Regions from separate parts of the Ralstonia sp. SA306 genome, predicted to be linked through region 1. Evidence: predicted binding sites of a transcription regulator. Region 1 holds the regulator's gene; each other region holds the start of a gene.
The links. The regulator FliA, encoded in region 1, starts transcription of late flagellar genes. The targets are predictions, from matches to a motif close to CTAAAGTTTNNNNNNNNNNNGCCGNTA.
Positions count from the first base shown of each region.

Region 2: a site for FliA is predicted at 5,191-5,217, ahead of flgM (flagellar biosynthesis anti-sigma factor FlgM). Genes of this name have one in related genera too.
Region 3: a site for FliA is predicted at 5,909-5,935, ahead of fliD (flagellar filament capping protein FliD). Genes of this name have one in related genera too.

Region 1 is NZ_CP096452.1:1,467,894-1,475,771, forward strand. Features, by position in the region: gene M1D44_RS23150 (XylR family transcriptional regulator) at 1-785, shown strand, start outside; gene M1D44_RS23155 (aldose epimerase family protein) at 782-1,864, shown strand; gene M1D44_RS23160 (nucleobase:cation symporter-2 family protein) at 1,907-3,334, opposite strand; gene M1D44_RS23165 (RNA polymerase sigma factor FliA) at 3,712-4,473, opposite strand; gene M1D44_RS23170 (MinD/ParA family ATP-binding protein) at 4,482-5,261, opposite strand; gene flhF (flagellar biosynthesis protein FlhF) at 5,275-7,173, opposite strand; gene flhA (flagellar biosynthesis protein FlhA) at 7,170-7,878, opposite strand, start outside.
Region 2 is NZ_CP096452.1:384,423-392,300, forward strand. Features, by position in the region: gene M1D44_RS18295 (H-NS histone family protein) at 222-512, shown strand; gene M1D44_RS18300 (GntR family transcriptional regulator) at 623-1,351, shown strand; gene M1D44_RS18305 (porin) at 1,610-2,671, shown strand; gene M1D44_RS18310 (response regulator transcription factor) at 2,797-3,513, opposite strand; gene M1D44_RS18315 (flagella synthesis protein FlgN) at 3,972-4,433, opposite strand; gene flgM (flagellar biosynthesis anti-sigma factor FlgM) at 4,834-5,154, opposite strand; gene flgA (flagellar basal body P-ring formation chaperone FlgA) at 5,276-6,133, opposite strand; gene flgB (flagellar basal body rod protein FlgB) at 6,555-7,010, shown strand; gene flgC (flagellar basal body rod protein FlgC) at 7,210-7,617, shown strand; gene M1D44_RS18340 (flagellar hook assembly protein FlgD) at 7,646-7,878, shown strand, end outside.
Region 3 is NZ_CP096452.1:424,882-432,759, forward strand. Features, by position in the region: gene fliN (flagellar motor switch protein FliN) at 1-29, opposite strand, end outside; gene fliM (flagellar motor switch protein FliM) at 19-1,029, opposite strand; gene fliL (flagellar basal body-associated protein FliL) at 1,031-1,528, opposite strand; gene M1D44_RS18525 (sensor domain-containing protein) at 2,043-3,779, shown strand; gene M1D44_RS18530 (LuxR C-terminal-related transcriptional regulator) at 3,914-4,549, opposite strand; gene M1D44_RS18535 (flagellin N-terminal helical domain-containing protein) at 4,961-5,782, shown strand; gene fliD (flagellar filament capping protein FliD) at 5,980-7,878, shown strand, end outside.

The DNA of each region.
Region 1 (7,878 bases):
AGCAACGCGAACTGGCCTTTACCCGCTTGCGCCGGCAGGACAATCCCGCCGCCCCGATTGACCAGGAGATTTACCGGGGCCTCTCGACCAGCGCGCCGACCTGGCATCAGGCGATCGGTCAGTTGATTGAATGGCTGCGGGGCTTGCCCAAGCCCATCGGCATCATTGCCGTCACCGACGCGCGGGCCCGGCACCTGCTGCAGGCTTGCATGACGGCAGGGTTGGCTGTGCCAGAGGAAGTCGCCATCATCGGCATCGACAACGATCCGCTCACACGCACCTTGAGCCGCATCCCGTTGTCATCGGTCATTCAGGGCACGGTGGAGATGGGGCGCACCGCTGCGCATCTGCTGCATCAGATGCTGGGCGGTGCCCGCCTGGCAGGCCGGCAGATTCTCGTGCCGCCGGTTGGCATCAATGTGCTGGCGTCGTCCAGGCACCAGCCGCTTTCCAGCCCATATGTCATGCGCGCGCGCCACTTCATCCGGCAGTACGCCTGCCAGGGAATCAAGACCGAGCAGGTCGCGGACTACGTCGGTATCTCGCGGTCATCGCTCGAAGAACACTTTCGTCGTGAATTGAATTGCACCGTGCACCAGGAAATCCTTCGCCATAAGCTCGACGCCGCCAAGCACATGCTGGCCAGCCGTGATGTCGCAACCGCCGAGGTGGCGGTGCGCTGCGGCTTTACCTCACCCCAATACATGCACGCCGTATTCCGCCGTGAGCTGGATTGCACGCCACGCGAATACCAGGAACGCGCCATCACGGAGGGCCAATCATGAGCATCGCGCCAGCGCTGTCCGCACACGCGCCGCTCGACGGAGCCCTCTCGTCAGCAACATGGGGGCAATTGCCGGACGGTGAACCCGTTCGGCTGTTCACGCTGCGCAATGCCTCGGGCATGCGCGTTTCGATCAGCGATCTGGGGGCGACGCTCGTCTCCTGGCAAGCACCGGATCGCAGCGGGCACCTGGGGGAGATTCTTCTGAACCACGCGACGCCTGCCGCCTACCTTGAATCGCCGGGCTATCTGGGGGGCTTGATCGGACGCTGGGCCAACCGGATTGCGGGCGCGCGCTTCACGCTCGACGGCATCGACTACGCGCTCGACCGCAATGAGGGGGGCAACCTGCTCCATGGCGGGGCGAGCGGGTTTCATCGGGCGCTATGGGAGGCCGAGGATCAGGACGGCGCATTGGTCCTGCGGCTCACCTCCCCGGAAGGCGATGCGGGATTCCCGGGCAATGTCGCCGTCCAGGTTCGCTACGTGCTTGACGACGACGGCACGCTGTCGATCGACTATGAAGCCCGGACCGATGCGCCCACGCCGATCAACCTGACAAGCCACGGGTATTTCAACCTGAGCGGCAAGCCCGGCACCGACATCAAAGGCCACATCCTGTCGATCGATGCCGACGCCTTTCTGGAAGTCGATGCAAAGCTGATTCCGACGCGGACAGCCAGTGTCGCTGGCACGGCATTCGATTTTCGTCAGGGGGCGCCCATCGGGGTACGGTTGGACTGGCCTAACGCGCAACTCGCGCAGGCCGGCGGGTTCGACCACTGCTTCGTGCTGCGCAATACGGCGCCGGAGGGTCGCCCGCATGTGCGCCCAGTCGCCCGGCTGTATGACCCAGGCAGCGGGCGCGAATTGACAGTACTCACCGATCAGCGCGGGCTTCAGTTCTACTCGGGGCACAAGCTGGGGGGCACGCACGCGCTACGCAGCGGCTTGTGCCTGGAAGCGAGCGCGTTCCCGAACCAGGTCAACATGCCCGATGCGGAAGCGGTCACGTTCCGCCCGGGCCAGGTCTACCGGCAGCGCACCGCATACCGCGTGTCGGTTGCTGAAGAGACCTGAGCCGCGAGACCTGATCTGCATTCAGGCACGCGGCTTGGATGTTCAATGCGCCGCTGCGGCCGCGCCGTGCATGACTTCGTGCGCGCCGCGGATGCCGTTGAACCATGCGTTGAGCACCACGGCCACCAGCGTGCCCATCACGATGCCGCTGTGGGTGATGGGGTGCGTCCAGTCCGGAAAGTGGTGGAAGAACGCCGGCGCCAGCGTCGGCATCATGCCAAAGCCGACCGACACCGCGATGATCAGCAGGTTGTGGCGCTGCTGCTGGAAATCGACCATGCCCAGCATGCGGATGCCGGCAGCGGCCACCATGCCGAACATCACGATGCCCGCACCGCCCAGCACGTATTGCGGCACAGACGCCACCACGTAAGAGAGCTTCGGAAACAGACCCAGCACGATCAGCAGCACCCCGCCGGCGGCCGCCACATAGCGCGAACGCACGCCCGTGATCGACACCAGCCCGATGTTCTGTGAGAACGACGTATGCGGGAACGTGTTGAACACACCCGCCACGACCGTCGCCAGGCCATCGGCACGCAGGCCGTTGGTCAACTCGTTGCGCGAGATCGGCTTGCCCACCACGTGCGACAGCGCGAGGAACATGCCGGTCGATTCCACCAGCGTGATCACGATCACGATGCACATCGAGATGATGGCCGACAGCTCGAACTTCGGCATACCGAAGTGGAACGGCGTCACCAGCGTCATCAGCGGCGCGGCGCTCGCATCAGCCAGCGACACTTTGCCAAATGCCGCCGCCACCAGCGTGCCCGTCACGATGCCAAGCAGCACCGCGATATTGCACAGCAGTGCGTTACCGAATTTGGTCAGCAGCAGAATCGTCACCAGCACCAGCGCTGCAATGGCCAGGCCGAACGGATCGCCAAACGCCGGGTTCGGCACCATGTGGCGCACGCCGTCGACCACCTGCGGAATCATCTGCTGACCGCCCGCGGCCCAGTTGATCCCCACGCTCAACAGCGAAAAACCGATCAGCATGATGACCGTGCCCGTTACCACGCGCGGGAACAGGCCCAGCAGCCGGCCCATGAGCGGCGCAATGGCAATGCCGAACACACCAGAAACGATGGACGCCCCGAAAATACCGGGCAGCCCCATGCCGGGCTCCACGCCAATGGCAATCATGGGTGCAACTGCGGCAAACGTGACGCCCATCATCACCGGCAGGCGGATCCCGAAGATCAGGAAACCGAGGGATTGGATGAGCGTGCCGATCCCAGCCGCAAACAGATCGCAGTTGACCAGATACGACAGATCGCTCTTCGACAGGCCGAGCGCATTGCCGACAATCAGCGGCACGGCAATCGCACCGGCGTACATCACCAACAGGTGTTGCAAGCCCAGTGCGAACAGACGGGGCAGCGGCAGACGCTCGTTGACGGGATCGGCAACGGCGTGAGCGATTGTCGACGAAGAAGGCGAGGGTTGGCCGGGGGATTGGCGCATTGTCTGTCTCCTGGGGCCGCCCCCGTGTCAATGCCGGGAGCGTGCTTTAGGCGGGTGCGGCGGATTCCGTCCGCCTGCATTCATGCGGCGTGATGCCGCGTATTTGCCGGCATCTTGGAGGGGCTCCATTTTTCTGTCAACAATTACAATCGTTTTTTGTGTACATATTTTGCGTTCTGAAACGCGTGTGCGCCGTGATCAACCTGCCTCAAGCCTCCAAGCGCGCCTCGTGACCGGGGCCCAAAGAAAAAGCGCGGCCGCGACATGAGTCGCTGGCCGCGCAGTAGAAATACCTGGCAGGTAAAGCTGGAACCAGGAGCCGCCATCAAACCCCGTGAAGCACAGGGTTGTGTCAGTGGCTCTCAGCCGACCTCAGATCAGGTCGGCGTCGGCAGCCATGCGCGATCGCGCAGGCGCGAGCGGATGCGGGCGATGGCCTGGCTGTGGATCTGGCACACGCGCGATTCCGACACGCCCATCACGGCGCCGATCTCGCGCAGGTTCAGATCCTGCTCGTAGTAGAGGCTCATCATGAGCTTTTCGCGCTCGGGCAGAGCCTCGATGGCAGCGACAACCGATTCGCGCAGGTCGTGGTCCAGCAGTTGGTCCAGCGGTGTGGCGTCGTTCTCGGGCGCGCGGTTCTCGATGAAGGCGTCGGCGTCTTCGCGGTCGAAATCTTCGTAATACAGCAGCTGACTGCCCTGCAGGTCGACCAGTTGCTTCTGGTATTCGGCCAGCGACATGCCCAGCGCTACGGCAATCTCGGTTTCGGTGGGCGCGCGGCCCTTCTGCTGCTGCAGCTTCTGGATCGCCTGCTCGATCGTGCGCGCGTTGCGGCGCAGCCCGCGCGGCAGCCAGTCCGAGCCGCGCAGTTCGTCCAGGATCGCGCCGCGAATACGCTGGGCCGCGTAGAACTCGAACTGCACGCCCTGCGTTTCCTCATAGCGCGACAGCGCATCGAGCAAGCCCATCATGCCGGCCTGGATCAGGTCATCCAGCTCAACGCTGGCCGGCAGCTTGACCATCATCTGGTTGGCAATGCGACGTACCAGTGGAGCATACGTGGCCATCTCGTCGGACTTGGTCTTGCGACCGGTTGCGGTGTACATATCCATGCCTGCCTTTGACGCTTCGTTCATGCTGCGCCTCAATAAACCAATTCGGCCGCGCGTGCGGTGGCGCGGATCGTCGCAGTCGATGTGGACATTGACGTTGCTTGCGCCGATTCATCTGCCGGCTGTGCCGGAGCCCGCGCCGACATGACCACCCGCGACGGCGCACTGCCATCACCGGCTTGGGCCTCGGCGCTGGCCCAGCTCAACATTTCTTCGGCAAGCTGGCGGAAGGCCATGGCCGAAGGCGATGCGGGAAACGCGCTCGCCACGGGCTTGCCGAGCGAGAGCGCAAGTTCTACGTGCCGGTCCTCAGGGAGGTAGCCAGCGAAATCGATACGGGTGTTCAGGTACTGGCCCACGGTGTTGGCCAGGTTGCCGAACACGCGCACGGCGGAATCCACCGAATGCGCGCCGCACACCACGGTGCGGATGCCAGCGCTGCCTTGCAGCACGGCGGTTTTCTTGAGCAGCGTGTACGCGCTCTTGATGCCTTCCGGACCATCGGAGAAGGTCAGCAGCACGTCGTCGCAGACTTCAGCCACGGTGCTCAGTGCCCGGGTGCCGAAATGCGCGGCCACGAGCGTCACATCCGCCGTCTCGTCGTACTGCTCGAGCACGCCGGGCATGGCGAGCATGGTCTGGGCGTTCACCACGGCCGTGTCGCGGCCCATGGCGGACAGCGCGATGCGCAGGTTGTCGACAAAGTCATCGACCTGCTCTTCCGCACCGATCACCAGCACACGACGAGCAGCGGCATGACCGAGCATGCGCCGCAGCCCTGCGGCTTGATCCTTGGCGAATGGCGTCGTCATGGTCGCCCCCTTGTCAGGCGAAATCGAAAGCGGCCAGGCCAGGTTCGCGGTTGCGCGCAGCGCCTTGCGCCACGAGCAACGATTCGTCCGAATCCAGCGTGAACGACGACTGCTCCGCACCGGCCCGGAACGAGCGGTGGATCAGCAGCTTCTTGTTCGGCACCGCAATGTCTTCCGGCACACGCTGGCCGTACGACACGTAGTGCAGCGGCAGGCGGCGGCGGATCATCACGTCCATCGCGTGGCCAACAGACGCAGCCTCGTCGATCTTGGTCAGGATGCAGCCGGCCAGGTTGGCGTCGCGGTAGGCACCCACCACTTCATCGAGCGTCTTGCCGTTGCTTGCGGCGTTCAGCAGCAGCAGGCGCTTGATCGACGGGCCCACGGCATGCAGCATCGCCATCTGTTCGGACACGGCGCGGTCGCGCTGGCTCATGCCGATGGTGTCGATCAGCACCACGTGCTTCTCGCGCAGATCGTTCAGGGCGAGGCTCAGGTCTTGCGCGTCTTTCACGGCATGCACCGAAACGCCCAGGATCTTGCCGTAGATGCGCAGTTGTTCATGGCCGCCGATCCGGTAGCTGTCGGTCGAGAGCAGTGCCACGCGCGATGCGCCATGGCGCAGCACGAAGCGCGCGGCCAGCTTGGCGGTCGTGGTGGTCTTGCCCACGCCGGTCGGGCCCATCAGGGCAAACACGCCGCCCTGGTCGAGCAGGCTGTTTTCATCCGACACGGTGGTCAGGTTCTTTTCAATCGCGCGCTGCACGAAATCCAGCGCGCCTTCATACGAGTCGTGCTGCGGCATGTTCTCCAGCACGTAGCGCGTGAGCTGTGCCGAGAACCCTGCGTTGAGCATGGTCTGGAACAGGCGCGTACGCACCGGGTCGCCCAGCTTCACGCCCAGCGAGGCCAGGCTCGACATGGCGTCGTTCAGCGTGCTCTTGAGCGTTTCGATCTCGCCGACCATGCGGCGGGTCATCACGTCGGTCTCGGCACGGATGCTTTCCTTCACGTCGGCCTGGATGGCCGAACGCTGCAGGCTCACGTCATCACGCGGGGCTTCGGGCTTGGCCATCGTGTCCTCCACGCGGACGAAAATGTCGGACGCCTTGCCTGCGTCGGCTTGCGCGTCGCCGCGCGGCTTCACAGGCGCGTCGGCCTTCTGTTGTTCGGCGCGAAGGGTACGGGCCTGGGCTTCCACGCGCTCGGCAAAGCTGCGCAGCGAAACCGGGCGGTCATCCTGCTCGCGTGCCTGTTCACGCGCTTGTTCGCGACGTGCGGCAAAGCGGGCAGTCGATTCCATCTCCGGCTCGTCGTCTTCCACCGTGGTGCGGCGGGCGATGAACTGTGCGGTGCTGGCCAGGGCCTGCGCCGCAGACTGGGCAACCTCTGCATTGGCACGGTCCAGCGACAGGCCAGCCAGCATGCGGGTGGATGCTGCCAGCGCATCTTCTTCGCCAAACGCCACGTCGTCATCCACGCGCGTTTGCAGCGTGCGGCCGGCCGGCTTGGCCACCGGAGCAACCGGGGCTGCCGGTGCCTCTTCCTGTGCGGGGGCGCGGCGCGAGGCAATGAAGCGGTTACGCAGACGGGCCAGCGCGTTGGGCGCCGGGGCCTCGACCTGCGGTGCTTCTTCAGCAGGTGCCTGGGCGGCAACCACGGCTGCGGTTGCAGCGGCAATCGGTGCGGGCTCGGGGATCGGCGCCGGTGCCATCGGACGCCGCTGTGCCGTCTTGGGCGCCGACGACTGCGTGTCGACCAGCGCATCCACGTGCGAGTCGGATGCCGCGATGATCTCGATGCCGCCAGGAATGGCGCGGTTCGACAGAATCAGAGCGCCATCGCCCAGTTGGTCGCGGACTTTGCGCAAGACGTCACGCGACGTCAGTCCGGTGAATCGATGCATTTTCATGCGCGGCCTCCAAGCATGGCGACAACCTTAATCGTTCGGTGATCTGGAATTTCTGCGTGCGAGAGCACGCGCAGGCTCGGTGCGGCACGCTTGAACAGGCGGGCAAGCATCGGGCGCAGTACGGGCGGTACGAGCAGGACGCCCGTCTGACCCATCTGTTCGTGCTGCCGCGACGAGTCCGCAGCCGCTTGCATGAGCGAGTCGGCCAGTTGCGGTTCGATCGGGCCGGCGTTAGAGCCAACGACGCTTTGCAGCAAGATGTTCTCCAGATTCGGGTCAAGCGTGACGACCTGCATTTCGGTCTTGTTCGGGAAGAGCTGCTGGGCAATCGCCCGGCCCAGCGCCACACGCACGGCAGCGGTGAGTTCGGCGGGGTCTTGCGTCCTGCCTCCGTGTTCCGCCAGCGTCTCGACGATGGTGCGGATGTCGCGGATATGCAGGCCTTCGTCCAGCAGGTTCTGCAGCACCTTCTGCACGGTCGCGACGGGCAACAGCTTCGGCACAACGTCTTCGACCAGCTTCGGTGCTTCCTTGCCCAAATGATCGAGCAATTGCTGGACTTCCAAACGGCCGAGAAGCTCGGTGCTATGGGTGTAAATCAACTGATTGACGTGGGTGGCGATGACCGTGCTGCAATCGACCACGGTATAGCCCTCGGCCTGCGCGCGATCGCGCACATCAGCGTTGATCCACATGGCCGGCAGG
Region 2 (7,878 bases), 880 kb from region 1:
CGGCTTGCGGCCTTGCATGATCGCGCACGCGAATCCGATGCGCCAATCTGGCTTTCGGGTTGAAACCTGGGCATCTGGTGTGCCACGAGTTGATTTTTGGCCTAGTGGCGCGTTTGAAGGGGCATGATCAAAAACGTTGAAATTTGATTTCAGTTATGAATACAATTGATCTAATATCTGGTCCACACCAGATTTCACACCAGACTTTATTGGGAGCGCATATGGCGACATACAAGGAATTGGTTGCACAAAAGGCCAAACTCGAAGAGCAGATCGAAACTGCGCGTGCCAAGGAACTGGAAGCGGTTATCCAGCAAGTGCGCCAGACGGTTGTCGAATATGGCCTGACGGCTGAAGACCTGGGCTTGGCTCAGCGTCGCGGCCGCCGTGCTGGTGCGAAGGCGCCGGTGCCGGCCAAGTACCGTGACCCGAAGACGGGCGCGACGTGGTCCGGCCGCGGCCGTGCCCCGGCCTGGATCGGCAAGAACCGCGATAAATTCCTGATCGCCTGATCTTCCAGGCCCTGCCTGGCGCGCGCGCAAGCGTGCAACGCAAATGGCCCACCCGCCCGGTGGGCCATTTGCGTTGCTGCGCGTGATGATCGTTCCTGTATAACAATGGCATGACGCCCCGCCTGCCCAAATACCTCGAACTGGCCGACCGCATTCGGCTCGACATCCTGCACGGAACCTTGCCGGCGGGCAGCATCGCGCCCAGCGAGAACGAAGTCGCCCAGCGCTACGGCGTATCCCGTTTGACGGCGCGCCGGACTCTGAACGAACTCGCGGCGCGCGGGCTGCTTCGGCGCTCGCGGGGGCAGCGTAGCGTGGTGCTCGATCGTGTGGGGCCGCATCGGCCAGTGCTGTACGCGCCAGGCCAGTCCGACGCTGCGCTGGAATACGTGCCGGGGGCCGTCTATACGGTCAGCGCATTTCGATTGGAGTTGGCCGACGAGACCGTGGCCGCCGCGCTCGACCTGGCGGTGGGGGCGCAAGTGGCGTTTGTCGAGCGCCGAGCCCAGGTGGAGGGGCAACCCATCATGCTGCTGCGTACTTGGCTGACGTCGCGGTTGGCCGCGATGCTTGAGGCGCGCGACTTTGAAGATCGCCTGTTCGTGCAGGTCTTCCAGCGCGCCAATCTGACCATCGCGCGCTCGCGCGAGGCGCCACTGGCCTGTGTGGCCGATGCCCACCAGGCCGCGCAGCTCGGCGTGGAAGCCGGCGTGCCGCTGGTCCGTGTGCGACGCATCGGCTACAGCGTGGCTGATGTGCCGATCTCCCTCACCTACTGCGATTTTTCCCCTGAGCGCTACACGCGCGAAGTCGACATCCGCGTGCTCCAAAACGACTGAAAGCGCACTGCGCCAGACCGGTGCAGAAACGGCGCCACACACCCCGCGATGGGGACTTGTCCGCCTAAAGTATTCAAGCTAGTCTGCGCCCCTTCCCCAGAAAACATATTTATTTGTGAAGCGACGCTTTGCCGACAGCGTATTGGCACGGCTGTTGCATTCACCGCGCCATCTCAGCAGCAGCGGGTTGAGCCACCTGCCGCCTCAACGCTGATTCAGTCGATTCAACACATCGGAACCAAGAGGGAGAAATCAACAATGCAACTCAAGCGACGTTTTGCGCTGGCCGTGCTGGCCGCCGCCGCAGGCCTGACCGCAGGCGCGGCGCAGGCCCAATCGTCTGTGACGCTGTACGGCCAGGTGGATGCCTGGGCGGGCGCCACCAAGAACCTGGGCCAGGACCGCGCCTGGGGTGTCAATTCGGGCGGCATGTCGACGTCGTACTGGGGCATGAAGGGCAGCGAAGATCTGGGCAATGGCCTGAAGGCGATCTTCACCCTGGAAGCGTTCTTCCGCCCCGATACGGGCAAGTCCGGCCGCTTTGATGGCGACCACTTCTTCGCACGTAATTCGTTTGTCGGTCTGCAGTCGAACAGCTGGGGCTCGATCAAGCTCGGCCGTAACACCCCGCCGTACTTCGTTTCGACGATCCTGTTTAACCCGTTCATCGATTCGTACACGTTCTCGCCGATGGTGTTCCACACCTACCTCGGCAACGGCCGTTCGGGCGCCGCGGGCATCTCGGGTCTGGTCGGGGATTCGGGTTGGGACAACTCGATCATGTATTCCACGCCGGACATGGGCGGCCTGACGGCCAACCTGATCTACGGCGCGGGCGAGCAAGCCGGCCACAACGGTCAGAACAAGTGGGGCGGTAGCCTGCTGTACTTCCGCGGCAATTTTGCGGCCACGGCGGCATTCCAGCAGGTGCGCTACGACGGCGCGCCTGGCGATCTGAACAGCCTGGTGGCCGGCTTCTCGCGCCAGACGGCGGGGCAGTTGGGCGCCACGTATGACTTTGGCGTGGTCAAGCTGTACGGCCAATACCAGTACATCAAGAACACGATCAGCACCGGCGACGCGAAGAGCAACGGCGGCCAGCTGGGCGTGTCGATTCCGGTGGGCCCGGGCGCCGTGCTGGCATCGTATGCCTACACGAAGACCTCGGGTGCGGCTGACGTGAAGCGCAACACCTGGGCGGTGGGCTACGACTATTCGCTGTCCAAGCGCACCGATGTGTATGCGGCGTACTTCCGTGACAAGGTGTCGGACCTGTCGACGGCCGACACCTTTGGTGTAGGCATCCGCGCAAAGTTCTAAGCCTTTCGCGTTCTGCTTTTCCTTGTCACCGCCCCCGTCTCGACAGCGTGGGCGGGCATTTGCAACGGCGTCCGGAGTCCGGGCGCCGTTTTTTGTTGTGCGGAAAAGCCGAAAGGGCGGCGGCGTCAGCCTGTGCGGGCCAGGCGCAACGGCGGCGAGAGCGGCGATGGGGCCTCCGCTCCAATGTTCGGATGATTCAGCAGCATGGCGCCGCGCTGCGTGGCAACGAAGACGGCCTCGGTACGGCTGCGCACTTCCAGCCGGCGATACAGCGCGTTGATATGCGCCTTGGTTGTCGCCTCGGAAATACTCAGCATGCGGCTGATGGTTTTGACCGGATGCCCGCGCGAGAGCAAGACGAGAATCTCATATTGCCGCTGCGTCAGGCCGAGCAACGCGCCATCGTCATTACCGTTGGCAGAACCTGCCGCAATGGCTTCAGGCCGTGTCAGCACGATCGACGCCGGCACATAACGGCCGCCGGCGAGCACCAGTTCCAATGCCGCTGCAATCAATTTGCCGGAATAGCTTTTCAGCAGATATGCCGAGACATTCAATTGCATCAGCGTACGCACGTGCGCAGCGGAATCGGTTTCGCCGAGTACGGCGACATGCCGGGGATGCGGCTGTTGCAATAGCCGGGAGAGGGCCGGCAGATCGTCGATGCCGGGTAAGGGCAGGCCGATCAGGGCCAGTTCGGCGTCCGCATGCGCCGCGAGATTTTCAAAGAGGGCTTCGTCCGGCTCGACGCTGACCACTTCGGTAATGGCCGGCAAGGATTGCAACACGTGGGTCGCGCCGGCACGCACCAAAGGGTGTGCCTCCACTACGATTGATTTCACTGCGCCGCCTGTCTGGTTATGGTTTGTTTGCCCATTTCCGGAATCAGCTTGTTGCCGCGCCTTTTTGGACCACTGGGTCCAAAATCAATGCAGCCGTGCTTGTGGAAAATGCTTCTGGCGTGCGGTCTCGGTATATTCCCCGTTCAACCGGCAGTCACCGCAGTGCGGTGCCGCCGGGCCGAAACCTTGGCACGCCATTCAGGCGCAATTTCCTTCCGGTTTTTCTTGTTTATGTCGCCAGGCGCGGAGGATTAACCCCGCCAAAATCGCAGAATAAATCCCCAGCATGCTTGTTGCACCCATCAATGGGATGTAAACCTTTTTGTTTACCCCGATCGGTGGTGTGCTAGACCCCCCTATAGATAGCAGGATCAGACAGCAGCAGCTAGCCCCACTTCACGCCCATTGACGTAAGCGTAAAGCGGGGCTTTTGTACCCAAAAAACGTGTTGTAGTGGCTTATTGCGCGACGACCGAGAAGCGTGGCATCGACAGCGGTTGCTTGCCGTCGCGGCCGTAGGGTGTGCCGCCGCCGTTGTTGGCAGCATGCAGGACGGACAGCGCGTTTTGCGTGGCGCGCAGGCGCAGGTCGATCAGGGTGCCGTTGTCGATGTTGCGCTGGCGCAGCAGGCGGGCCAGGGCCAGGTTTTCGTCGAACAGGCGGCTGGCGGTTTCATCGGTGCGCAGGTATTTGACCAGCCCGTACGGATCGGCGCCGCCGTGCTGGGCCCACCACAGGCGGCGGTCACGGTCGGCTTCGCCCAACGCGGCGAGTTGCTTCTGCTTGGTCTGGGTGATGCGTTCGAGCTCGACCATGTCGCCGTCGCGCAACGCCTGCGCTTCGGCATCCAGGGTGAGGGTGGCTGCGCGCAGCAGTTCCTGCTCGTCGGCAAGGGTGCGGATCAGCAGTGTGTTGTCCATGGTAGGGCCTATTCCCGTATGAAACGTGCGCGCGTTGGCCCAAGCGGGGGCCAGATGCGCGAAGGGCGTCGCCGCAAAGGGTGATTCCCTTTGCAAGACGCGCCGACAAAGCAGATGGCCCCCGCTTGGGCCAACCCGGAGGGCAATGACGATACGGGCCGCATGGCGTCGTTGCGACCGACTTGCTTGGCTGGCCAAGCGGCGCCGGTCGCGCCTAGCCCTACAGCCCGTATCGACATTGCGCGCACACGTTTCATACGGGAATAGGCCCTGAACCTCAGGCTGGGAAGCTTGGGCAGCCGCCGGCCGGCACGCCGCCCCGCCGCGATCAGTCGAGGGTCGGAAACCCTCGGACCGGCGGCGTCAGAAAATACAGGGGACGGACGACGGGAAAGCCCCGTCAGACCTTCTTGGATCGCGTGGAGAGCAGCGATTGCGCGTCGGAAAGCGCCGCATCGGCGATTTTGCCGGCGTCCATCTTGAGCGTGCCGTTCTGAATGGCACTGCGGATCTGCTCGACGCGTGCCGCGTCGAAGTCGCCGCTGCCCACTTGGCGCGAGACTTGTTGGACCGACAGCGACGGCGAATCGCCGGTGTGGCGCGTGGTGCCCGAAGCCGTCGTAGCGGCCGGGGACGAGCCGGTCGCGCGCGTCGACCCGGACGCAGCGTCCTTGGTCGGCGCAACGGCCGGCGTGTTGTTCACGATATGGTTGATTTTCACGGGTGTCTCCGAAGAGCGCGTTCATCCTATCACCCATAACGGCCAACCCCGGCTCAAACTTTAGCGGCAGGTATCGATAACGCATCACGGTTAAAAGTGATCAGTCGTTATCAATTTTGTCTTAAAACTGGATCGCCACGACGCCAGCAGACTGTGCAATGCCGGAAACGACATTGCCGTTGGCGGTGCGCACCTGCGCCACCTGGCCCACGGCCGCCTGGTTCAAGGCGCGACCGTCGCTGCTGACCTGGAAGCCCCCGCCCTCGGCGATGAGCTTGACGGTCTGGCCTGCCTGTACGGCAACCGGCAGGCGCAGGCTTTCGGCGCGCAGCGGCTGGTTGGCGGCCACGCTGGTGAGCAGTACACGCCCCACCACATCGGCCGGCTGCTGCACGACCGAGGCCGGCAGCATCGAAAGATCGCCCGTCCGGGCTTCCAGATCGCCCATGTCGAGCGTCTTGCCCGGCGGGAGCTGGTGCGAGGCGACGTAATACGTCCCAGTGATCTGGATCGTGGCCGGCACCCAGGCCGCCCAGGCATGCGGCGAACGGCAGCGCACGCCCACTTGTATCCGGCCGCGCAGTCGGTTCGCCGCCGGGAGCATCAGGTCGATCTGGTCACAGGGCTGGTTGGCCACGCGGGCATCCACCGGGCCGACTTCCACCGACGCACGTGGCGCTCCCGTCTCATTCGTGCCGCCAAGGATGTCCAGTTGCGACTGCAGTTGTTGCTGAATCTGCATCTGGATGGCGTTCGGCCCCTGGATGGTGGTGGGCTGCACGGGCTGTTGCACGGCTTGGGCCGGCGGATAGCCGACGCGCACCACGCCCTGTGCGTGCGCCAGGATCGGGTGCACGACGCTGGCCAGCAGGCCCAGCGCCAGGATCAACAACAGCTTGCGCTGGCGCCCAGCCAGCGGCATGGCCGTGGCGGCAGGTCGGGTCGGGTGGTGCGCGCTGCGTGCAAACCGCGTGGACATGGAGAGCCCCTTCATCAAAAGTCCGGTGAAGTTTAGCCACGCGTGCGCGAGCGCCAAATGCGGAAATGTCGGCCAATCCCCCCCTTATTCGGACGAATGGTCTTGCACACCGGCCCCTAGACTTTGCAACGTGGTGAAGTCCCTGGCGTTGTGCGGTTCCTGGCCGTACAGCCTGTCCCGGTAGGTGGCGAGGTTGCTCGTTCTTCGGCCAGATATCGGATTCGCAGACAGGTCTTTTCCACTGAGGTCGCATGACGGCAACTCAGCAAGACAAGCGGTTCAGCGGTTTTGGAGACGGCATCGGCGGTTTTGAAGGGGCCGCTGATGCCGAGTTCTCCGGCCGAAGGGAACACGCAATACAGAACGCAACCCCGGCGGGTGGCAGCAGTAACCAGGGCGCCACGCGCAAGGAATGACAGACATGGTCGACAAGCTGGATCAGTTGTTCGGTTTTCAGGAGCAGGCGCTGCACTTGCGCTCGCAGCGTCACCAGATCCTGGCCTCGAACATTGCCAACGCCGATACACCCAACTACAAGGCGCGCGACTTCGATTTTCAGTCGGCGCTGCAGAAAGCGGTCGGCCAGCAAAGCGGTAACAGCCTGCCGATGACGGCAACGGCTTCAGGCCACCTGACAGTGGATGGCGCACCGGCCGGCGATGTGTCGCTGATGCAGGCGTCGCTGTCGCAGCAGACCAAGGCGCTGCAGGGCGAAGTGCAGTACCGCACGTCGCAGCAGCCGTCCATCGATGGCAACACGGTGGACATGGATGGCGAGCGCATGCGCTTTGCCGATAACACCGTGCGCTACGAGGCCGATCTGAGCATCGTGACGCAGAAGATCAAGTCGATGCTGGCAGCGATTCAGAACAGCTAGCGCGGACGTAGCAAGAGCAGCAAGAGCAGCAGACAGGCATTAAGACGACCGCGCAGCAATCACGCGCGGCGAAAGAGGGGCGGGAACTGTGTGGCGCTCCGGGCCGGGAAATATCGGTCCGGAGCAAGCCGCCATACAGAACAACCGGAACGGTCCGGCAGCAGTGCCGGCAACAGTGTTTGAAGACATCGGAATCAACATGTCGCTATTCAAGGTGATGGATGTAGCGGGCAGCGCGCTCACCGCGCAGTCCAAGCGCATGAACGTGGTCGCCTCCAACCTGGCCAACGCCGAAAGCGTGACGGGCCCGGACGGCAAGGCGTACCGCGCCAAGCAAGTGGTGTTCTCGCCCGTGCAGGAGTCTGACGATTACGCCACCGGCGTGTCGGTCGACCGCGTGGTCGAAGACACCGTCACCCCCATGAAGCGCATGCACCAGCCGGGCAACCCGCTGGCCGATGCCGACGGCTACGTGACCATGCCGAACGTCGATGTGGTGGACGAAATGGTCAACATGATTTCTGCGTCGCGCTCGTACCAGGCCAACGTGGAAGTCGCCAACACCACCAAGACGATGGCCTCCAAGGCTCTGACCCTGGGCCAGTAAGCGGCTCTATTCATCGCGAGACACGAACATGACCGTCAGCTCAACAACCAACACGACCAGCGCCGCGAGCACGACCTCCGGCAACCAGCTTGCCATCACCAACGGCGGCGACCTGCAGAACACGTTCATGAAGCTGCTCGTTGCGCAGTTGCAGAACCAGGATCCGCTCAACCCGATGGACAACTCGCAGATGACCTCGCAGCTTGCGCAGATCAACACTGTGAACGGTATCCAGCAGTTGAACACCACGATGTCGAGCAT
Region 3 (7,878 bases), 920 kb from region 1:
TCGGGGTTCATGGTCGGTTCAGTTGTCATCGTCAGACTCCGTGGCAGACTCGCTGCCGCTCATATTCAGCATGCGGTTGACCCGCAGCGCGTATTGGCCGTTGAACGTGCCGTAGTTGCATTCCATGACGGGCACGCCGTCTACCTTGGCGGTCACGCAGTCATCCAGCTCCAGCGGAATGACGTCGCCCACCTTCATGTTCAGGATGTCGGACACCTGCACCTTGGCCGTAGCGAGGTCGGCAATCAGCTCCACCTCGGCGGTCTGCACCTGTTGCGACAGCAGCCGCAGCCAGCGCTTGTCCACTTCCAGCGCTTCACCCTGGATGGCGGAGGTGAGCCGGTCGCGGATCGGCTCGATCATGGTGTACGGCATGCAGATGTGCACGTCGCCGCCGTTGCTGCCCAGCTCGATGCTGAAGCTGGTGGTGATCACCACTTCATTGGGCGTGGCCACGTTGGCGAACTCGGTGTGCATTTCCATGCGCAGGAATTCAAAATCGATCGGGTAGACCGGCTGCCACGCCTTGGCGTAGTGCTCGAACACAAGCTGCAGCATGCGCTGGATGATGCGCTGCTCCACGTCGGTAAAGTCGCGGCCTTCCACGCGCATGTGGAAGCGCCCGTCACCACCGAACAGGTTGTCGACCACCAGGAAGATGAGGTTGGGGTCGAACACGAACAACGCCGTGCCGCGCAGCGGCTTGACGTGCACAAGGTTGAGCGAGGTCGGCACCACCAGGTTGCGGATGAACTCGCTGTACTTCTGCACCTTCACCGGCCCGACGGAGATTTCCGCGTTGCGCCGCATGAAGTTGAACAGCCCGATGCGCCAGTTGCGTGCGAACCGCTCGTTGATGATTTCCAGCGTGGGCATGCGCCCACGGACGATGCGCTCCTGCGAGCCCAGGTTGTACGAGCGTATGCCTGAGGGGTCGGCGGCTTCGACAGGGTCGTCGTCCGCGTCATCGGACACGCCCTTCAGGAGCGCGTCGATTTCCTCCTGGGAAAGAAACTCTTCCTTGAGCATGTCACTGGATCACAAAGTTGGTGAACAAGACATCAGCGACCGGCGATTCCTTGCCGACAGCCTTGAAGACGTGTTCGCACAGTTCAACGATTTCCTTGGACAGCTTGACCTTGCCCTCCGCCGGATACAGCTCGGTGGGCGTCTTGCTGGCCAGCAGCATCAGGACCTTGCTGCGCAACTCGGGCGTATAGGTCTTGATCTCTTCTTCGGCATGCTTGTCGAAGCTCTTGAACGTAATGCCGATCTGCAGGTAACGGTCGTTGCCTTCTTCAGGCTGCAGATTGACGGTCAGGGTTTCCATGGCCACGAACACCGGCTCTTTGGGCTTGGGTGGTGCTGCGGGGCCGGATGCGGCGTGATTGCCGCCTCCGAGGAAGAACCAGGCAGCGCCGCCGCCCATGCCGGCGAGCAGGAGCACGATCAGGATGATCAGCAGCAGCTTGGTGGAGCCGCCCTTTGCTGGGGCGGGGGCGGTAGTGGCGGCAGCGGCTTCGGCCATGGGGATCACTCGGGGACTAGGGGGGGGGTGGGCTTTCCCGGCTCGCGTCGCGCAAGACACCGTAAAACAACGCAAAGCACAGAGTCGGGTTCTCGGATGGCATTCTTCCCCACCTCTGTCCAGCTCATTCCAGCAAGAAACGTGGTCAATCCCGCTTATCTCGGGCGTTTGCGATGTGAAGGGTGGGACGGTATGAGCGCTGAAAGTGATTATCGAGGCACTTTTGTGTGCCGATTACGTTGCGCCGGGCGCTTTACCCGTCGCGTCGCTCGCCGGCTCCGCCGCAAAAGTGACGTTGCCCGAAAGATTTGCCCGCACTTGCCGTTGTAATGAAGGAATGCGCCGGCACGGTCCGGCCTTGCATACCTGCGTTGCCTTGCCGGAAGCCGCCTTGAATTCCTTGCCCTTTTCCACCCGTATTGACCTTGCGCTCGTCGATGCCGAGGGCTTGCCGGCCGACTGTCCTGCGCGCGGCGAGCCGCCGGGCTTCTGCCCGAAGCTGGACCTGCTGTCGATGGTCAACGCGCTGACGGAGGGCATCCTGGTGTGCGGAACAGACCGCCGCGTCACCTACGCCAATCCGAGTGCCGCACGGCTGCTGGGTTTGCCGGTGGAAGCGCTGGTGGGGCGCTTGCTGCCCACGGTCGTCAACGCCGCGGTGGATGAATTCGATGCGTCTATCCACGAGGCCGACTGGCCTGATCAGGATGTGATCGCCGAAGGGCAGCCGCAGTTGAACCAGATTTTCGGGATGCACTGCGTGGATGGCCGCACGGTGTGGGTTTCCAGCAACTGGACGCCGCTGTATGCCGATGGCGGTCATTCGATGACGGCCTCGCCGCGGGCATCGGAAGCCGGTGCGAGGCCATATTCGGTGCTGGTGTCGCTGGTCGACATCACGCAGATCCGCGAAGCCCAGCAGCGCATCCGGCATCTGGCCACGCACGATACGCTGACGGGTCTGCTGAACCGCTCCGCGCTGGAAGACCGTCTGGAGCACGCGCTGGCGATCGCGCGCCGCAACCGCTCGCGCGTCTCGGTCATGTTCCTCGACCTGGATCGTTTCAAGAACGTCAACGACACGCTGGGCCACCAGTTTGGCGACATGCTGTTGCGCGAAGTGGCGGCCCGCCTGCAGGCTTGTGCGCGCGAAGCCGACACCGTGGCCCGCCTGGGCGGCGATGAATTTGTCGTCATGCTCGAAGCGCTCGACGGGCTGGGCACGCGGCGCGTGGCCGAGCGCATTCTCTCGGCCATCAGCGCGCCGTTCCATATTGAGGGGCAGGAGCTGTATCTGGGCGTGTCGATCGGGATTGCCGTGGCGCCGCACGACGGCGACGACCCGAACACGCTGCTGCGCAAGGCCGACGCCGCCATGTACCTGGCAAAAGAGCGCGGCCGCAACAATTTCCAGACCTTTACGAGCGACCTGGACGACCGCGTCTCGCGCCGCTTCCGCATTGAATCGGGCTTGCGCCGCGCGAGCGACCGCAACGAGTTCTACGCCGACTACCAGCCGCGTGTGGACGTCAAGAGCGGCCGTATCGTCGGCGTGGAAGCGCTCATCCGCTGGAATTCGGCCGATTTCGGCCACATGATGCCCGGCCAGTTCATTCAGGACGCCGAAGAAACCGGCCTGATCGTCGAGATCGACCGCTGGATTCTGCGCGCTGCTTGCGACCAGCTTGCACGCTGGCGCCGCATCGGGCTGCCGGACTTGCGCATGTCGATCAACCTCTCGGGCCAGGCATTCAGCTCTGGGCAGTTGAGCGGGATGGTGCGTGGCGCGCTATCGACCAGTGGCTTGCCCGGCAATGCGGTGGAACTGGAGATGACCGAAGGCATTCTGATTCGCGACGATCCGTCATTGCATGCGTTGCTGACCGAGCTGCGCGCGATGGGCGTATCGCTGGCGCTGGACGATTTCGGTACTGGTTATTCATCGCTGTCGTATCTGCACCGCTTCCCGATCGATACGTTGAAGATCGACCGTTCGTTCGTGCAAGACCTGCCGCACGTGGCAGAGCGCGCGGCCATCACGCGGGCCATCATCATGATGGCGCAGGCCATGGGCATGAAGACCGTGGCCGAAGGCGTGGAGACCACCGGGCAACTCGAATTTCTGCGCGAAGTCGGCTGCGACGAGTTTCAGGGCTATCTGCTCACGCGGCCGCTGGAGCCGGCTGCGGTACAGGACCTCGTACGCGAGAACGCGCGCCGCTACGGCGAGCGTGTCCCCCGGTTTCTATAAGTCTTGAGTCTATTCAGGGTGTCCCGGAAAGCGTAGCGAGCGGCCTGAGGTTGGTGGGAGAAGCGCAGCCGTACATGTGTACGGCGAGCATCGCACCGCCAAGATCGGGCCGCGCAGTAGCTTTACGGGACACCCTAGAGTTGCAGGCCGTTGCTGACCACGTACATGGTCAGCTCGGCGTTGTTGCGCAGCTTCATCTTCGAGAGCACGCGCCCCCGATACACGCTGACCGTCTTGACGCTGATCTGCAGTGCCTCGGCAATCTCGCCCAACGTGCGGCCGGAGCCGAGCATGCGCAGCGTCTGGAATTCGCGGTCGGAAAGAATGTCGTGGCGGGGCTTGTCCCAGTCGACATTCAGGTTGTCGGCAAGTACCTCCACGAGGTCCGAAGGCAGGTATTTCTTGCCCTTGGAGATGGCGTTGACGGCGGCCAGCAACTGCGGCTGGCTGGCGTCCATCGGCAGATAGCCGGCGGCGCCCGCCTTGAGTGCCCGTACGGCAAGCAGAGCTTCAGGATGGCGGCCCAGTGCCAGCACGGCCAGGCGGGCATGCTGCTGGCGCACGGTCTTGATGGTCTGGAATTCGTCTCCGGTGGCCGATTCCACCGAGAAGAGCATGACGTCCCACTCGCGCTGCGCGAGCAGGTCGTTATTGGCATCGCGCAGGTCCGGCACGGCCTCGATCTGCCGGGCCAGGCGCGAATCCTTGAGGATCTGGCGCAGGCCGACACGGGCAATATCGTGCGGTTCGACGATCAGGACATTGAGCATGGTGGGTGTTGCGGGTCAAACGCGGGCTCGCATCGAGCTCTTCTTTCCGCCCGCAGGCCTTCCGGCCGAACTGGCGGGCTTGCAACTCCCCATCTGTGCACTGTGTGGCGCTCTATATATAGAGGGATGCTGGCGCCTATGAACTGGTCGAACGAGTATAGCCGAGGGTCTGCAGGCCAAGAAGCAGGCTTGCCGCCTCTTTTGGAGGGGGTGTCGAAAGTCAGGCGCCCGCAAGCCCAAACCGCCGCCGACGCACAAATTTGTCAAGGCGACCCTAAACTTTCCTCAGAGGCCACCGATAACCTGAGTACAACGCAGACCTGATCCCCTTCAAGTTGCAGGTCACGTTGCCCGGCCTAGCCGGAATTAGCAAACACGGGCAACAAACCATCGGGAAACTTAGGAGCCGTCATGTCCCTCAGCCTCAATACCAACATCTCGTCCCTGCAAACGCAGCAAGCTCTGTCGCAATCGCAGTCCGCTCTGCAAACGTCGCTGCAACGTCTGTCGACCGGCCTGCGCGTGAACAGCGCGAAGGACGATGCCGCTGCATATGCTGTGGCTTCCAGCCTGACGACCACGCTGAACTCGCAAACCCAAGGTATCCAGAACGCCAACAACGCACAGTCGTACCTGCAAACGGCTGACTCGTACCTGGGCCAGGTTGAAAACAACCTGCAACGTATGCGCCAACTGGCTGTGGAAGCCAACAACGGCGGTCTGTCGACCACCGACCAGGCCAACCTGGACAAGGAATACCAACAGCTGGCCACGGCCAACAAGAACATCGAGACGAACGCCAACTACAACGGCGCCAAGCTGTTCGATGGTTCGGTGACCTCGACCACGTTCCAGTACGGCCAAAGCGCATCGACCGACGTCGCTACCGTGACCAACGCCAACCTGGCGAGCTTCGGCACGCTGTCGAGCACGAGCGTGACCTCGACTGCCAACGCAACGGCAGCTCAGGCGGCCATCGATACCGATCTGGCCAGCCTGAAGTCGGCCCGCGCCAGCCTCGGTGCACAGCAAAGCGGTCTGAGCTCGACCATCAACACGCTGACCTCGTCGAACACCGCCCTGTCGGCTGCCAAGTCGGCCATGGTCGATACGGACTACGCGTCGGAAACGTCGAACATGACTCGCCAGAACATCCTGCAGCAAGCGGGTACGGCGATGCTGGCGCAAGCCAACTCGGCGCCGAACAGCATCCTGAGCCTGCTGAAGGGTTAATCAGTAAGTTGGATGCAGCCCAGCCGCTTCGCGATTGGGTCAAGGGCCGGCGTTCCTCGGGGCGTCGGCCTTTTTTCTTTTGTCGGATACCCCCCTTTTTCGTGGGTGGCGCCTGCATAACCTGCCCTAAAGAAGCTGCAACCCGTGCCGTTGTGTAGAGAGACTTCCGCCGGCGCAGATGCTTATCGGACCCGATCATGGCGACTACCACTACCACCTCCTCAACCAGCAATTACGTTCCGCCGATCTCCATTCCCGGCATCGGGACGAGCATCGACGTCAATTCGCTGGTGACCAGCCTCATGAAGGTGGAGAGCCAGCCGCTGACGCAACTGCAGACGCAGCAAAGCTCGTACCAGACGCAGCTGTCGGCCGTGGGCTCGCTCAAGAGTGCGCTGTCGACCTTCCAGACCGCGCTATCGAACCTGACCAACGCGTCGAACTACAGCGCGATGAAGGCCGGCGGCTACGACACCTCGATGCTGAGTGCGTCGGTGACGGGCTCGGCGCCTGCAGGTTCCTACGCGGTCAATGTCACGCAGCTTGCGCAATCGCAGGTTCTGGCGGCGCAGGGGCAGACGTCCACTACGACGGCCATCGGCAGCGGCACCTCGACCACGATTTCGTTCTCGTTCGGCTCGGTGTCGGGCGGCTCGTTCTCGGGCGGCAAGTACACCGGTTCGACGTTCACGCAGAACGGCAACCTGGCGGGTGGCTCGATCACGATCGATTCGTCCAACAACACGCTCGCGGGTATCCGTGATGCGATCAACTCGGCCAACGTGGGTGTGTCGGCCAGCATCGTGAACGACGGCAGCGGCAGCCCGTACCGTCTGGTGCTGACGTCGACCGCGGGCGGCTCCAGCTCGGAGATGAAGATTTCGGTGTCGGGCGACTCGACGCTGCAATCGCTGCTCTCGCAAGACCCGGCAGGCACGCAGAACATGACCGAGGTGACCACGGGCCAGAACGCCCTCGCCACCATCAACGGCATTGCCGTGCAGAGCCCGACCAACACGTTGTCGAACGTGGTGGACGGCACATCGTTCACGCTGTCCAAGACGGGCAGCACCAACGTGACGGTAGCCAACGACCCGACCGCCACCACCACCGCCGTCACCAACTTTGTGAACGGCTACAACGCGTTGCGCACGCAACTGAATTCGCTCACCAACATCGACACCGCCAACAGCGCCAACAATGGGCCGCTGGCGGGCGATGTGAGCACCAAGACGCTCATCAACCAGATTACCGACGTGCTCGGCCAAGCGGTTGGCAACGGCAATTACCAGTCGCTGGGCAGCGTGGGCGTGACGATGAATTCCGACGGCACGCTGTCGGTTGACAACACCAAGCTGTCGGCTGCCGTTGCAAAGTCGCCCAGCCAGGTAGCCGGTCTGTTTGCCGGTACCGGCACGGCCACCGATTCACTGGTCAGCGTGCCGACGTTCTCGGATTCCACGCAGGCCGGCAGCTACGCTCTCAACGTGACGCGGTTGGCCACGCAGGGCACGCTCACGGGTTCGGCCGCCGCCAGCACGACCATCACGGCGGGTGTGAACGACACGCTCGCGTTCAACATCAGCGGCATGTCCATCAACGTGACGTTGGCGGCCGGCAGTTACACCGCGGCGACGCTGGCTGCGCAGATCCAAAGCCAGATCAACGCATCGACGACGCTGCAGAACGCGAAGGTTAACGCTTCGGTGTCGGCCAATGCCGGCGGCGTGCTGAGCGTAACCGATAGCCAGTTCGGCTCGGTGTCGGCGGTATCGGTGTCGGGCAATGGCGCTTCATCGCTCTTCGGCGCGAGCCCAACGGCCACCAACGGTGTGGATGTGCAAGGCACGATCAACGGCGTTGCTGCAACCGGTTCGGGACAGAACCTCTATGGCATCAGCGGTTCCGCCACCGACGGCTTGACCGTGCAGGTGGCCGGCGGCCCGCTGGGCGCCCGTGGCACGGTCACGGTGCAGCGCGGTTACGCTGCCCAGCTCAACACGGTGATGACCAACCTGCTGTCGTCCAGCGGCATGGTGCAGAACGAGACGGACTCGATCAACAGTTCGCTCACCTCGCTTGCCAGCCAGATCACC